4 regions of the Streptomyces sp. S07_1.15 genome follow, and region 4 is predicted to be linked to each of the others. Evidence: riboswitches for the same ligand, from Rfam matches in the RefSeq annotation. Region 4 holds a riboswitch; each other region holds the start of a gene.

Region 1 (3,395 bases), 2.7 Mb from region 4:
CCCGAGCGGGACACCCTGCCCAACGGGCTGACGGTGCTCCACTGCCACCGCCCCGGCCAGAAGGTGGTGGCCGTCGAGATCAATCTGCAGGCACCCCTGGAGGCCGAGCCGGAGGGCACCGACGGCGTCGCCACGATCATGGCGCGCGCCCTCTCGGAGGGCACCGACCGGCACACCGCCGAGGAGTTCGCCGCCGAACTGGAGCGCTGCGGCGCCACCCTGGACGCGCACGCGGACCACCCCGGGGTCCGGGTCTCCCTGGAGGTCCCGGCCTCCCGGCTGGCCAAGGCGCTGGGGCTGCTCGCCGACGCCCTGCGGGCCCCGGCCTTCCCCGAGGACGAGGTCGAGCGGCTGGTCCGCAACCGTCTCGACGAGATCCCGCACGAGCTGGCCAACCCCGCCCGCCGGGCCGCGATGGAGCTCTCCAAGGAGCTGTTCCCGGCCGAGTCCCGGATGTCCCGGCCCCGGCAGGGCACCGAGGAGACCGTCGCGCGGGTGGACGCGGCCGGCGTCCGCGCGTTCTACGCGGCGCACGTCCGCCCCGCCACCGCGACCGCCGTGATCGTGGGCGACTTCACCGGCATCGCGCTGGCCGAGGTCCTCGCCGGCACCCTGGGCACCTGGACCGGCGGCACGGCCGAGGCCCGCCCCGTACCGGCCATCACGGCGGACGACACCGGCCGGGTCGTGATCGTGGACCGGCCGGGCGCGGTGCAGACCCAGGTCCTCATCGGCCGGGTCGGCCCCGACCGGCACGACCGGGTCTGGGCGGCCCAGGTGCTCGGCGTCTACTGCCTCGGCGGCACGCTCACCTCCCGCCTGGACCGGGTGCTGCGCGAGGAGAAGGGCTACACCTACGGCGTGCGCGCCTTCGGCCAGGTGCTGCGCTCGACGCCCGAGGGCACGGGCGCCTCGCTGCTGGCCATCAGCGGCTCGGTCGCCACGGACGTCACCGGCCCGGCCCTGGAGGACACCTGGCAGGTGCTGCGCACCCTCGCGGCCGGCGGGCTGACCGACGAGGAGCGCGATGTGGCCGTGCAGAACCTGGTCGGGGTCGCGCCGCTGAAGTACGAGACCGCCGCGGCCGTCGCCGGGACCCTGGCCGACCAGGTCGAGCAGTACCTTCCGGACGATTTCCAGGCGCAGTTGTACGCCCGGCTCGCCGAGGCCGGCACAGTGGAGGCCACCGCCGCCGCGGTCAGCGCGTTCCCGGTGGACAACCTGGTGACGGTGCTGGTCGGGGACGCCTCCGCGATCGAGGAGCCGGTCCGGGCGCTGGGCATCGGGGAGGTCAAGGTCGTCAGCGGCTGAACGACCGGTCCGGTCACCGGCGTTCGGGACGCGAGCTGTCGAGCAGCGCGCGACCTGCCGGACAGGCGGCCGTGACGCACCGTCGGAACCGGCGGTCCGTCACGGCCGTTTCCCGTCACGCCGGTACGGCGCACGGGGCCCGGGCGGGGGCTCCGGAGGCGGGCCCGGCGGAGGCGCCGATTCCGCCGTTCCGTGCGGCGGGGAGCACCGCCCTTTGGCCCGTTTTGCCGCGGTGCGGGCGTTCTCTCCTGTGGCCTCCGCAACAATAAGCCGGTTTCGTTTGGCGCGGCGGAGCCGTCCGTCTTAGCGTCGATCCGGCTGTCCGGCCGGGCACTTCGCCGCAAACCGCGGCACCGGGCAGTCATCGCCGAGTCCCCATGGCGCGAGCCAGGGGAGCCGGGGACCCTCCTTCCCGTACCTCACCGGTGCGGGACGGGCCGCCCCACGCCGCCGACGGCGGTACGGGAACGGTCCGGTCCCTTGGGGTGAATCGGGCGCCTCCCCGTGAGGGGCCCGTAGGAGACCTTCCTGCTCCGAACCCGTCAGCTAACCCGGTAGGCGAGAAGGAAGGAAAGGACAGCCGCACCCTATGCCGCCCACCCGTACCACCGGGAAGCACCGCCGTCCGAGCCGTCGCGGCATCCGCCCCGCGCGCGTCGCCGGCATGGCCACCCTCGCCACCAGCGGCGTGGCCGCCACGCTCGCCTCCCCGGCGTTCGCCGCCGACGACAGTGCCCGCGGGGCCGCGGACACCGGGCTCCGCCAGGCGGTCGTCCTCGACGACACCCTCGGCGAGCGGATCGGCGACCAGGCCGAGGCCCAGCAGTCCGCCGCCGACGTGGCCGCCGCCATGGAGCGGGCCGAGGCCGCCGCCAGGCGTGAGGCCGCCGAGGCCAAGCGGATCGCCGACGCCCGGGCCAAGGAGGAGCGCGCCGCCAAGGAGCGGGCCGCCCGCGCGGCCGAGCGCAAGCGCCTCAACACCTTCGTGATGCCGGTCGACGGCAGCTTCGTCTCCACCCAGTACCACGCCTCCGGTGCCGCCTGGTCCTCCGGCAGCCACACCGGGATCGACTTCAAGGCCGCCGAGGGCACCCCGGTCAAGTCCGTGGGCTCGGGCACCGTCGTCGAGGCCGGCTGGGACGGCTCCTACGGCAACAGCGTCGTCATCAGGATGAACGACGGCACCTACACCCAGTACGGGCACCTGTCCGCCCTCAATGTCACCGCGGGCCAGGCGGTCACGCCCGGCCGGCAGATCGGTCTTGCCGGGAACACCGGCAACTCCTTCGGTGCGCACCTCCACTTCGAGGCCCGCACCACCGCCGAGTACGGCTCCGACATCGACCCCGTCGCGTACCTGCGGTCGCACGGCGTCTCGGTCTGACGCCCGGCGCGAGGCGAGACCCCGGCCCACCCGGCCGGGGTCTTCGCGTATCCGGCTCCGGACGGCCCGGGCCCTGCGGTCCGTCCCGGCCGCCTCCCGCCGTGGCCGGTTTCCTGGCCGGATCGCCTCCACCGGCGCGCATCCCCGGCACCATATTCCGCGTCCTGCAATACAGTTCGGGAATGTCGAGCCCTGTGTTCCACGGGAATTCCAGTGGAGGTCCGGAAATGCGGAGTCGGAGATGAACGGTGATTCGCCGCCCGCCGGCCGCCGTATTCCGGCGCACGCGGTGCGCCATGCGATCCGCGACGACATCGTCGCCGGGACGTATCCCTTCGGCAGCCGCCTCACCGAGGAACTGCTCGCGCGCCGCTACGGCGTCTCGCGGGTCCCGGTGCGGGAGGCCCTGCGGGCCCTGGAGTCCGAGGGGTTCGTCACCACGCGGCGGCACGCGGGCGCCTGTGTGGCCGAGCCGACGGAGCGGGAGGCCGCCGACCTGCTGGAGATCCGCTCCCTGCTGGAGCCCCTGGCCGCGGGGCGGGCGGCGCAGCGCCGCACCGAGGCGCATCTCAAGGTGCTGCGCGGGCTGGTGGCGCTCGGCCGGGAGCGGGCGCGCCACGGGCAGGCGGCGGATCTGCGCTCGCTGGACGCCTGGTTCCACGAGACGCTGGCCCAGGCTTCGGGCAGTCCGAGCCTGATC
Region 2 (3,395 bases), 2.4 Mb from region 4:
CTGGCCCCGCTGTGACGGGCACCGCGGCCGCCGGCCGCCCCCGCGCCGGCGGCGGTTCAGACCTCCGCGCGGCAGCCCGGCAGGGAGCGGGGATGCGGCGCCGGCCCGCCGAGGCCCGCCGCCGTGCGTTCCCGCTCCCGCCGGGCGCCCTCCCGTACGGCGGTGTGGACGGCCCGTGCCAGCCGCGCGCCCCAGAGCGACCGCGGCCCGCCGAAGGCCTCAGGCTCCTCGCCGGGCCGGGCGGCGCGGGCCGCGACGCACACCGCGTCCGAGGGGGTGCCGGAGCAGTCGAAGCCCGCGTCGAGCAGGGCCTGGACCTTGGCCTCGGTCGCCGTGGCCACGGCGTTGACGAGTGCGGCGTCGCCGAGCGGGGCCGGTACGGCGACGACGATGTTGATCGTGCCCGGCGGCGGGGGTGCCGGGGAGCCCGGGTCGGGGGAGGCGGCCCAGCCGGAGACGCCGATGCCGGTGGTCACCAGCGCCTCCACACCGCCGTCGGCGGCGCGAGTGCACGCGTCCACCTCGGCGGCCGTCATCAGCCCCACACCGGGCCCGGCCAGCCCGGCGTCCCGGGCCAGCCCGGCCAGATGGCGGGCGGGATCGGTCCGGGTGTAGCCGGGGCGCACCTGGGCGTTGAGCACCCAGCCGCGTTCACCGAGGCCGCCGCCGAGTACGGCGCTGCTGGCCATCCGCCAGCCCGGCCCGGCGCGCCACAGCAGGGCGTGGCGGCAGGCTCCGTCCTCGGTGCGGGCGAGCCGCTCGGCCCGCAGCAGGACCGGTGCGGGCGCCGCCGCGGCGCGGGGCAGGGGGGTGGTGGTCACGGCGGCAGTCCTCCGTCGGCCGGGTCCGGGAGGCGGCCGGGGAGTGGCCCGGCGCCCGGTGGCCATGATCGTAGACGCCGGCCGCGGGAAGGGGGCGGGCAGCCCGGCGGCGACCCCGGCCGCCGCTCCACTCCCGCCCGAGAACACCTCAAAACGGACAAAACATTCACCGGTGACGCGCTTCACAGAATGCGGAGGGGAAAGGTGACGCAATGCATCCGAATGCCGCTGTTCCGTCGAGGATGTAACCCTCTGCTGTTTCCGGGCGGCGAACGGCGAGGATTTTCGTCGCTCTTTGCCGGGAGTTGTGCGCACCGCGTCACGCCATCCCCGCAAATACCGCCGGTAAACACCCGGCTGTCCGACTTCTCCTTGCTTTGGTGAAAACCGAGCGCTTACGTTTGCCGCTGCTCCGCCGAAAGCTTGGCGGGCATTCTTCCTCCGGAACGCCGAATCCTGCCGCCGGAGGAGGGAAACCACGACGCACCACGGCAGGAGCGGGGGACCCAAAGGTAAGTCGCCGGACCGTGTGACACACCACACGGTGCGGCTCGGGGTGAAGACGCGCAGGCCGGCCGAGCCGGCCGACCGAATGCGTCCGGGCAACTCCAGCCCGAACCCGACAGCTCACCTCGTAGGCGTAGGAGAGGAAATACCCCTATGTCTCGCGGACGTCATCGCCGTACTCGCACCAGCCGTCTTTCCATCGCCACGCTCGCCGTCACCACCGGTGGCGCGGGCCTCGTACTCCCCCTCGTCGGCGCCTCCGGCGCCAGCGCCGCTTCGGTCGGGACCTGGGACAAGGTCGCCCAGTGCGAGAGCACCGGTAACTGGAGCATCAACACGGGCAACGGCTTCTACGGTGGCCTGCAGTTCACGCAGAGCACCTGGGCCGCCTTCGGTGGTACCGAGTTCGCGCCGCGCGCGGACCTCGCCACCAAGGACCAGCAGATCGCGATCGCCGAGAAGGTGCTCGCGGGCCAGGGCCCGGGCGCCTGGCCGGTCTGCTCCGTCAAGGCCGGTCTCACCCGCGGTGGCGAGGCCCCCGCCGTCGACACCGGCGCCAAGCAGCAGGGCCAGGCCGCGGACACCCCCAAGGCCGAGGCTCCCGAGGCGGAGGCCCCCAAGGCCGCGCCGAAGGCCGAGAAGAAGGCCGCCAAGCCGTCTCCGTCGGACGCCGGCACCGCGAAGACCTCTTCGTACACCGTCGTCAGCGGTGACACCCTTGCCAAGATCGCCGAGGCCAAGGGCGTCGAGGGTGGCTGGGAGAGCATCTACGAGGGGAACCGCGAGGTCATAGGCGGTAACCCGAACCTGATCTTCCCGGGTCAGAAGTACTCGCTGGACGGCGAGCAGGCCGCTCCGAAGGCGGAGGCCCCCAAGGCCGCGCCGAAGGCCCAGAAGTCCGAGGCCAAGGCCCCGGCCAAGGCCGCCGAGAAGCCGGCCGTCCAGCAGGCCCAGGCCAACGCCGCGGGCTTCAGCGCCCCGGTCGCCGCTTCCCCGAGCACCCCGTACCGGGCCTCGGGCGGCAGCTGGTCCAGCGGTTACCACACCGGCGTCGACTTCTCCGTCGCCACCGGCACCTCGGTGAAGTCGATCGGCTCCGGCACGGTCGTCTCCGCGGGCTGGGCCGGCGCGTACGGCAACGAGGTCGTCGTCCGGCACGCCGACGGCAAGTTCAGCCAGTACGCCCACCTGTCCTCGCTGTCCGTCTCGGCCGGCCAGACCGTCCAGGGCGGCCAGCAGCTCGGGCTGTCCGGTTCCACCGGCAACAGCACCGGCCCGCACCTGCACTTCGAGGTCCGGACCGGCCAGGGCTACGGCTCCGACGTGGACCCGCTGGCCTACCTGCGGGGCAAGGGCGTCTCCATCTGACCTCCCCGCACCGCACAGCACCATCCGAGGTGCCCGTTCCCGCCCCGCGGGAACGGGCACCTCGCCCGTTTCCGGCCGGGCGCGCGGGCCGGTGGCCGGAAAAGGAGGGGAAGCCGCCGCGGAATTCGATCTTCCGGGGCGAAGAGCGGACGGCCGGCCGGCAGCTGCCGGCGCACCAGGGATCAGCAGGGGTTACACCGGGAAACAGGCCTTCCCCCGCAGCGCTCCTTTTCAAGATTCACTTCTTCGAAATCCGATAATCGTCCCGCAGATTCCCGGAATCGGTTGTGACGCGGAATGCGCCCGCCTATCTTGGGCACGGCCCGCGAACTCCCTTGCGCGGCCGCCTTTTTCGGCCCCAGCGCAGGAGAGGACCCCAGCCGATGCCCCCCACCCGCGGACGGCACCGCCGGCACCAGCCGAGCCGTATCTCCCAGGCGTCGTTGACCGTCACCGCCGGAGGCGCGGGCATCGCCCTCCCGCTGGTGGCCGCCGCGAGCGCGAGCGCCGCCTCCGCCGACACCTGGGAGCGGGTCGCCGAGTGCGAGAGCGGCAACGACTGGGACATCAACACGGGCAACGGCTACTACGGCGGCCTCCAGTTCTCGCAGAGCACCTGGGAGGCGTTCGGCGGCACCCGGTACGCGCCGCGCGCCGACCTCGCCACCCGGGCGGAGCAGCTCGCGACAGCCGAGAAGG
Region 3 (3,395 bases), 540 kb from region 4:
ACCCACGCCCCGCCCCGGCCCTTGCCGCTGTCCGTGCCACCGCCCGTGCCACCGCGGCCCGTCACCCGAACGGCGGACGCGGATTCGCCCTCCGGACCGGAACGGCCGAGGGTGGCAGGGGGCGCGGTGTCGTTCCGTAACCGGACGGACCGGGACCGGGCAGGAGATCACAGGTGGTGCAGCGAGGACAGCTGTGCAGCAGGGGCGACGGCGGGACACGGTTCCGCGGTGCTCCGTTCCCCTGCTGGATCCCGGGCGTCCTGATCGTCGGCGGCCTGGCCTTCGGCCTGTTGGCACCGCCGGAGCTGACCGGCTCGCCGTTCTTCGCGGCCGCGCCGATGGTCGCCGCGGCCCTCTACACCGGCCCCGCCACGATCCTGACGGCCGTCGTCTCCAGCCTGGCGATGCTCGGGATCGCTCTGCTGCACGGCACGGTCGGGCAGTACCAGTCACTGCTCGACACCGCCACGGTGGTGACCGTGGCGGGCCTCGCCGTCTTCATCAACCGTGTGGTGCGCCACGGCCACCGCGCACTGGCCTCCGTCCGGAACGTCGCGGAGGCCGCCCAGCGGGCCGTGCTGCCGGCCCCTGCCGGCCGCATCGGCGGGCTGCGCGTCGCCGCCCGCTACGAGGCCGCGCAGGCGGACGCGGGAATCGGCGGCGACCTCTACGCGGTCCAGTCCACCCCGCACGGGGTGCGGCTCATCGTCGGTGACGTACGCGGCAAGGGCATAGAGGCGGTGGGCGCGGTCGCGATCGTCCTCGGGGCGTTCCGGGAAGCGGCCGAGGAGGAGCCGGAGCTGACGGGGATCGCGGAACGGCTGGAGGTCGCGCTCGTGCGGGAGGCCAAGCGCCGGGAAGGGCTGGAGCGGGCCGAGGGGTTCACCACGGCCGTGCTCGCCGAGATCCCGCACGAGGGCTCCCTCGGGGCGGACCCGGGTGGATCCGGCGCTCCCGGCGGGAGCGCTTCCGGGCTGTCGGCCCGGAGGCTTCGGCTGCTCAACCGCGGCCACCCGGCCCCGCTGATGCTCACCGGGGACGGCGCCGTGTGCGCCGTCGAACCGGAAGTGCCCGCCGTACCGCTCGGCCTGGCGTGGCTGCGGACCGAGCCGGACCGGGTGGAGGAGATCGTGTTTCCGCGCGGGTGCACCCTCCTGCTCTTCACCGACGGCGTCACGGAGGCCCGCAACCGTGCCGGTGAGTTCTACGATCCCCAACTCAGTCTGGCCGGACGGTCCTTCAGCGACCCGGAGGAGTTGCTGGACACCCTCGTCGGGGACGTGGCCCTGCACACCGGCGGCCGCGCCCACGACGACATGGCGCTCCTCGCGGTCACGGACGTCCCCGAGCGGCGCTCCTGACCGCCGGATCCCCGGACCGCCGCCGGACCTCCCCGCTGCCGTACCTCCCCACGGCCGGATCTCCAGACTGCCGGGCCGGGGCCACGGGCCCCTGCGGTCCGCTCCGGCGCCCCGCCCCTCACGCCCGCCACCCGGCCTCCGCAACGCTGCGTGACGACAGGTGTCCGGGCGATAACGACTGACGCACGATCAGCGGGAACAGGTTTTCCGGCGCCCGGTCAACTCGCCCGGCTCTGGCGGCCGATGTCCGTTTTCTCCGTGGGGTCATTACCAAAAGATCAGCCGGAACGGCTTGGAATACGGGGGCTCCGTCAATTAACGTTCGATAACGCAGCGCGGTCGTCCCAGCCGCCACCAAGGGTGGCACCGCCTGCGCAGTCGCCGAATCCCGCATGCGCGGAACAGCACCACCTGCACCAAGGGAACCGGGGAACCAATCCTTGGGGTGAATCGGGCCCCTCCGCGAGGAGGGAACCGTAGGAGACCTTCCTGCTCCGAACCCGTCAGCTAACCCGGTAGGCGAGAAGGAAGGAAAGGAGTGCGCCTCCGTGGCGTCCAGCAGCCCTGCCCCCGAGACGTGGGCCGGTCCGTCCACCTCCGGACCCCTCTTCGACGGAGAGCCCGTCGGTGAGTGGAATCCCACCGCCGACTCCACCGCCCCGGTCCGGGGCAGGCACCGCGTCGTCAAACAGCGCGGCGGAGGCATGGCCCGGAGCGGCGCCGTCCTGGGCGTCGGGGTGATCGCGGCTGTAGGCGCCGGCGGCATGGCCACGGCCAAGGACCGTCCCCCGGCCCCCATCTCGCTGCCCGACCTCTCCCCGGTGACGGACAAGCTGCCGGCCATCGACTCCCTGGTCGGCGGCTCCAACGACGTCTCCGCCACCGCGAGCCGCGCCCCGCTGTCGCAGGCCGGGCTCACCACGGACGAGATCGCTCAGGGCGCCGACGCCGGTGAGGCCCTGCGGGCCCGCATCATGCGCCAGGCCGAGCAGCAGCAGAGCGTCGCCGAGACCACCGAGCGGCTGGCCGCCGAGCAGGCCGCGCGGGAGAAGGCCGCCGAGGACGCCGCCGCCAAGAAGGCGGAGGCCGAGGCGGCCAAGAAGAAGGCGGCCGAGGAGGCCGAGCGCAAGGCGGCCGAGGAAGCCGCGCGCAAGGCGGAGGAGGAGCGGCTGGCCAAGCTGGCCGCCAGCTACGCGCTTCCGCTTTCCTCCTACACCCTCACCTCGAGCTTCGGCGAGTCCGGCTCCATGTGGTCCAGCAGCCACACCGGCCAGGACTTCGCCGCCCCGACCGGCACCCCCGTCAAGGCGGTGCACGGCGGCACGATCACCGAGGCCGGCTGGGCCGGTTCGTACGGCTACCGCATCATCCTCACCCTCGATGACGGCACGGAGATCTGGTACTGCCACCTCTCCTCGATGACCGTCACCTCCGGCGAGGTCACCACGGGCGACACGATCGGCCGCGTCGGCTCCACCGGCAACTCCTCCGGCCCGCATCTCCACCTGGAGGTCCGGCCCGGCGGCGGCGACCCGGTCAACCCCGCGGCCTGGCTCCGCGACCACGGCAAGAACATCTGAACCGCGCCACCGCACCACCACACCGCAGCCCAAGCCGTCAACCTCCGGCATCCCGCGGCATGTTCGCGGACGGGCCACGCTCGCTCGGCCCGGTCCGGGGGCCGGAAGCGGAGGGCGCGCTCGCAGACGCGCCCTCCGGCCTCCGGGTGTTACCCCGTGTCCCGCTTCTGCGTATGCCCCACCCGCCCGTCGCAAACCCCGTGCCCCGCGGTTTTCCACGGACGGTCCCGGCAGACCCCGTTCCGGCCTCCGACCTCCCCGCGTCTCCCCGCCCGCTCGCGGCGCGGGCCTCTACTCCGGCAGCCCTGGTGCGTCCCCCCGACGCCAGGGCTGCCGGCCTGTCCGCCTCCCTGATCCGCGTCGGTCGACCCGCCCCGGGGGCGTGAATCGCACGGCGCCGGGAACCTGCATGCACGGATGAGCCCGGGGCGCCGCCCCGGGCCGGAGTCGAGCG
Region 4 (3,395 bases):
CGGCAGGTCGGACGCCTCGGAGGCGGCGTGCGCCACGGCGAGCGAGACGCCGAGGATGGCGTTGGCGCCGAGCGAGGACTTGTCGGGTGTGGCGTCCAGGTCGAACATCGCCTGGTCGATCAGCCGCTGCTCGGTGGCGTCGTAGCCGACGAGCTCCGGGCCGATCTGCTCGATGACCGCGAGGACGGCCTTCTCCACACCCTTGCCGCCGTAGCGGTTCTTGTCGCCGTCACGGAGCTCGAGGGCCTCGAACGCCCCGGTGGAGGCACCGGAGGGGACGGCAGCACGGCCTGTGCTGCCGTCGTCGAGGCCGACCTCGACCTCGACCGTTGGGTTGCCTCGCGAGTCGAGGATCTCCCGGGCTACGACGACGTCGATGGACGGCACGAGCATCTCCTTCTGGGAATGTGACGCTGGATCGCAGTGTCTTTCTCGCCGCGAACGGCTCTGCGCCACGAGCCTAACCGGCCCGGGGGCCGGGGTCGGCCGACCGCCCGTCCGGCGAGACGAAAAGACATCCGAAATCCGGCATTGAGGGGGCAATCACCTCGGAAGAGGTGGCTCGAAGAGGTGCCCGGGGGCGCCGTGGCGCGGGGAGCGGAAAGGCACCGGCCCGGCGCCGCCGGGGGGCGCGCCGGGCCGGTGCCGTGCCGCCCGGAGCGGGGCGGCCCTGCGGGGCGGTCAGCTCAGCCTGAGGAGCTGGCCGGGGTAGATGACGTCCGGGGCGTCGATCTTGTCCCGGTTCATGGCGTAGAGCTTCTGCCAGCCGCCCTTGATCCCCAGGGTCTCGGCGATCTCGGAGAGGGTGTCGCCCTCGACGACCTCGTACTTGCCGTCGACCAGCTCGGGAGCGGACTTCTTCTCCGTACCGGCGGCTTCCCCGGTCTTCGACGCTGCGGCCGCGTCCCGCCGCTCCGCCCGGGCGGCGGGCGCGTCCGCGGACCGCTCCTGCCGCGGCGCGGCCTGCTCCTGCTTCTGCCCACCGGTCTCCCGGCCGAGTCCGGTGAGCGGGGCGACGCCGGGGGCGGGGCCGCCCGCCTTCAGCCCGCCCGCCCCGGCACAGGTCCAGGCGCCCGGCCCCTGCATGGCGAGCAGCCGTTCGGCGGTCGCGATCTGCTCTTCCTTGGTGGCGAGGTCGGCTCGCGGGGCGTAGCGCAGCCCGCCGGCGGCTTTCCAGCTGGACTGCTTGAACTGCAGCCCGCCGTAGTGGCCGTTGCCTGTGTTGATCTTCCAGTTGCCGCTGGACTCGCACTGGGCCACGGCCTCCCAGGTGTCGACGGAGGCGGCGGAGGCGGAGTCGGCGGTGCCCACGAGCGGGATGGCCGCGGCGGTGCCGGCGGCGCCGGCGAACGTGACGATACGACGTGACTTGGGCGGGGCGGGGCGGCGGTGCCTGCCCTTGTAACCGGTACGCAGCATGAAACGTCTCTCTCACCGACGCCTGCGAGGTGAGCTGTCGGGTTGGGGCTGTGAGCGGCCCTGCCGAGTGCTCCCGCACTGGGCTTCACCCCTAGCCGGTCGGTCCGCGCGGGCGGTCCTCACGGCACTTACCTGGGTCCCCCGCTCCTGCCTACGGCGCTTGCGCGGCGACTGCCCTCCGGCCACCGGCAGGACTCGGCGTGGTGGTCGGGGGTGCCCGCTGGCGGCGAGCGATAAGACGTTAAGCACATCGTCGCTGACGGGACATAATCCGACACACCGTCACTTACCTCCCGCACGGTCGTCCGTACCGCCGTTGTCGCAGGTGACGGCCCGGACGGCGAAGAGGGCGGCCGGTGGCCCCGGTTCATCCGATGGGACGCAGGGACCGCGCGCCGCACCGGGTGTGCTGCCGCGCGGCCCGGAGCGGCCGGAGCCGGCGCCGGGCACTCCGCGGGACGGTGCGCGCCCGGCCGCCACCGGGGCGGATCAGAGCGCCGGCCGCGCCGACCACGTCGCGGCGTTCGCGGAGTACGTCCACTCGCCCGACACCGAACGGTCGTCGGCCGCGCCGCCGTAGACGGCCTCCGGAAGCACGGCGTAGGGGCCGGGCTCCGGCGACGGGCGCTCGGTACCGCGGTCGGCCGCCGCGTCGTCACGGGAGGCGTGGCGCCCGGACGCGCGGTCCTCGTCCTCGTCCCCGGCCTCCACCGCGGTCTCCTCCGGCGCGGGCTCCCCGCGGTGCTTGCCGCTCTTGGAGGGGGCCTTCTCGTCGGCGGTGCCGGACAGCCCCAGGTCGAGGAGGCCCTCGTCCGGCTCCTCCTCGTCCGACGGCGCGGCGGACTCGCCGCCCTGCCCGGGAGCGGAGTCCCCGGCGCCGGAGCCGTCCGCGTCGTCACCGGAGCCGCCGGTCTCCAGCAGGCCGCCGAGCAGGCCGCCCGACTGCTGCCCGCCCTCGGCATCGGAGTCCTCGGAGGCCGCGTCGGCCGCCTTGCCCTTCCCGGTGAGGCCCGCGTCCGCGCCGCACTTCGGCCAGGCGCTCGGCCCGACGGCCGCGAGGACCTTCTCCGCGACGGCGATCTGCGCGTTGCGACTGGCCTGGTCGGCGCTGGGCGCGTAGTCCAGCCCGCCGTACTGCTCCCAGGTCTGCTGGGTGAACTGCAGTCCGCCGTAGTAGCCGTTGCCGGTGTCCGCGCTCCACAGGCCGCCGCTCTCGCACTCGGCGACCTTGTCCCAGGTGCCGGCGTCGGCGGCCTGCGCGCCCGTCGCGCCGAGCAGCGGCATCGCGATCCCCGCGCCGGCCACGCCCGCCGTGACGAGAAGAGCCGGAGCCTGACGGGGTTTGCGGTGTCTGCCGTTGCCGGAAAGCATGAAGGGCCTTTCGTCGAGGGCCGAAGGTCAAGTCCCGCCGAAAAATAGCGGGCACCGGAGGCGCGTCACAAGTCGATGTAGTGGAGATCACGCGAAGATCACGAATGATGCCACGTCAGGTGCGGCGTGTTTCCCCCGGGTCCGGTACGGGCACAGGGGCGAACTCCACCGGCAGGGTACGCAGGCCGCGCATGATCAGTCCGCCGCGCCATCGCAACTCCTCCGGATCGGCCGCCAGTCGGAGATCCGGGAGCCTGCGCAGCAGGGTCGCCAGCGCGGTGCGCGCCTCCAGCCGGGCGAGCGGGGCCCCGAGACAGTAGTGGATGCCGTGGCCGTAGCCGAGGTGCGGGTTGTCGGTGCGGGAGAGGTCCAGGGTGTCCGGGTCCGTGAAGCGCGCCGGGTCGCGGTCGGCGGCGGCGAGCACCACCAGCACCGGGTCGCCGGCGGCGATGCGCTGCCCGCCGATGACGGCCGGCTCGGAGGCGTAGCGCCAGGTCGCCAGCTCCACCGGGCCGTCGTAGCGGAGCAGTTCCTCGACCCCGGTCGCCAGCAGCTCCGTCTCGCCGGCGGCCAGTGAGCGCTGGAGCCGCTCGCGCGGGCCGGGT

The links. Region 4 has a riboswitch for cyclic di-AMP ahead of LIX60_RS19025 (transglycosylase family protein). Riboswitches for the same ligand answer to the same signal wherever they lie in the genome.
Positions count from the first base shown of each region.
Region 1: it holds a riboswitch for cyclic di-AMP, as region 4 does, so the genes downstream of both, LIX60_RS07410 (M23 family metallopeptidase) here and LIX60_RS19025 (transglycosylase family protein) in region 4, are expected to answer to the same signal.
Region 2: it holds a riboswitch for cyclic di-AMP, as region 4 does, so the genes downstream of both, LIX60_RS29355 (transglycosylase family protein) here and LIX60_RS19025 (transglycosylase family protein) in region 4, are expected to answer to the same signal.
Region 3: it holds a riboswitch for cyclic di-AMP, as region 4 does, so the genes downstream of both, LIX60_RS16670 (M23 family metallopeptidase) here and LIX60_RS19025 (transglycosylase family protein) in region 4, are expected to answer to the same signal.

Region 1 is NZ_JAJBZK010000001.1:1,743,008-1,746,402, reverse strand. Features, by position in the region: gene LIX60_RS07415 (pitrilysin family protein) at 1-1,311, shown strand, start outside; cyclic di-AMP (ydaO/yuaA leader) riboswitch at 1,667-1,886, shown strand; gene LIX60_RS07410 (M23 family metallopeptidase) at 1,901-2,695, shown strand; gene LIX60_RS07405 (GntR family transcriptional regulator) at 2,937-3,395, shown strand, end outside.
Region 2 is NZ_JAJBZK010000001.1:6,829,408-6,832,802, forward strand. Features, by position in the region: gene LIX60_RS29345 (rod shape-determining protein) at 1-15, shown strand, start outside; gene LIX60_RS29350 (adenosylcobinamide amidohydrolase) at 57-821, opposite strand; cyclic di-AMP (ydaO/yuaA leader) riboswitch at 1,259-1,477, shown strand; gene LIX60_RS29355 (transglycosylase family protein) at 1,482-2,696, shown strand; gene LIX60_RS29360 (transglycosylase family protein) at 3,080-3,395, shown strand, end outside.
Region 3 is NZ_JAJBZK010000001.1:3,859,198-3,862,592, forward strand. Features, by position in the region: gene LIX60_RS16665 (PP2C family protein-serine/threonine phosphatase) at 174-1,361, shown strand; cyclic di-AMP (ydaO/yuaA leader) riboswitch at 1,731-1,898, shown strand; gene LIX60_RS16670 (M23 family metallopeptidase) at 1,910-2,941, shown strand.
Region 4 is NZ_JAJBZK010000001.1:4,402,383-4,405,777, reverse strand. Features, by position in the region: gene eno (phosphopyruvate hydratase) at 1-393, opposite strand, end outside; gene LIX60_RS19025 (transglycosylase family protein) at 682-1,419, opposite strand; cyclic di-AMP (ydaO/yuaA leader) riboswitch at 1,424-1,588, opposite strand; gene LIX60_RS31770 (transglycosylase family protein) at 1,909-2,790, opposite strand; gene LIX60_RS19015 (cytochrome P450) at 2,906-3,395, opposite strand, start outside.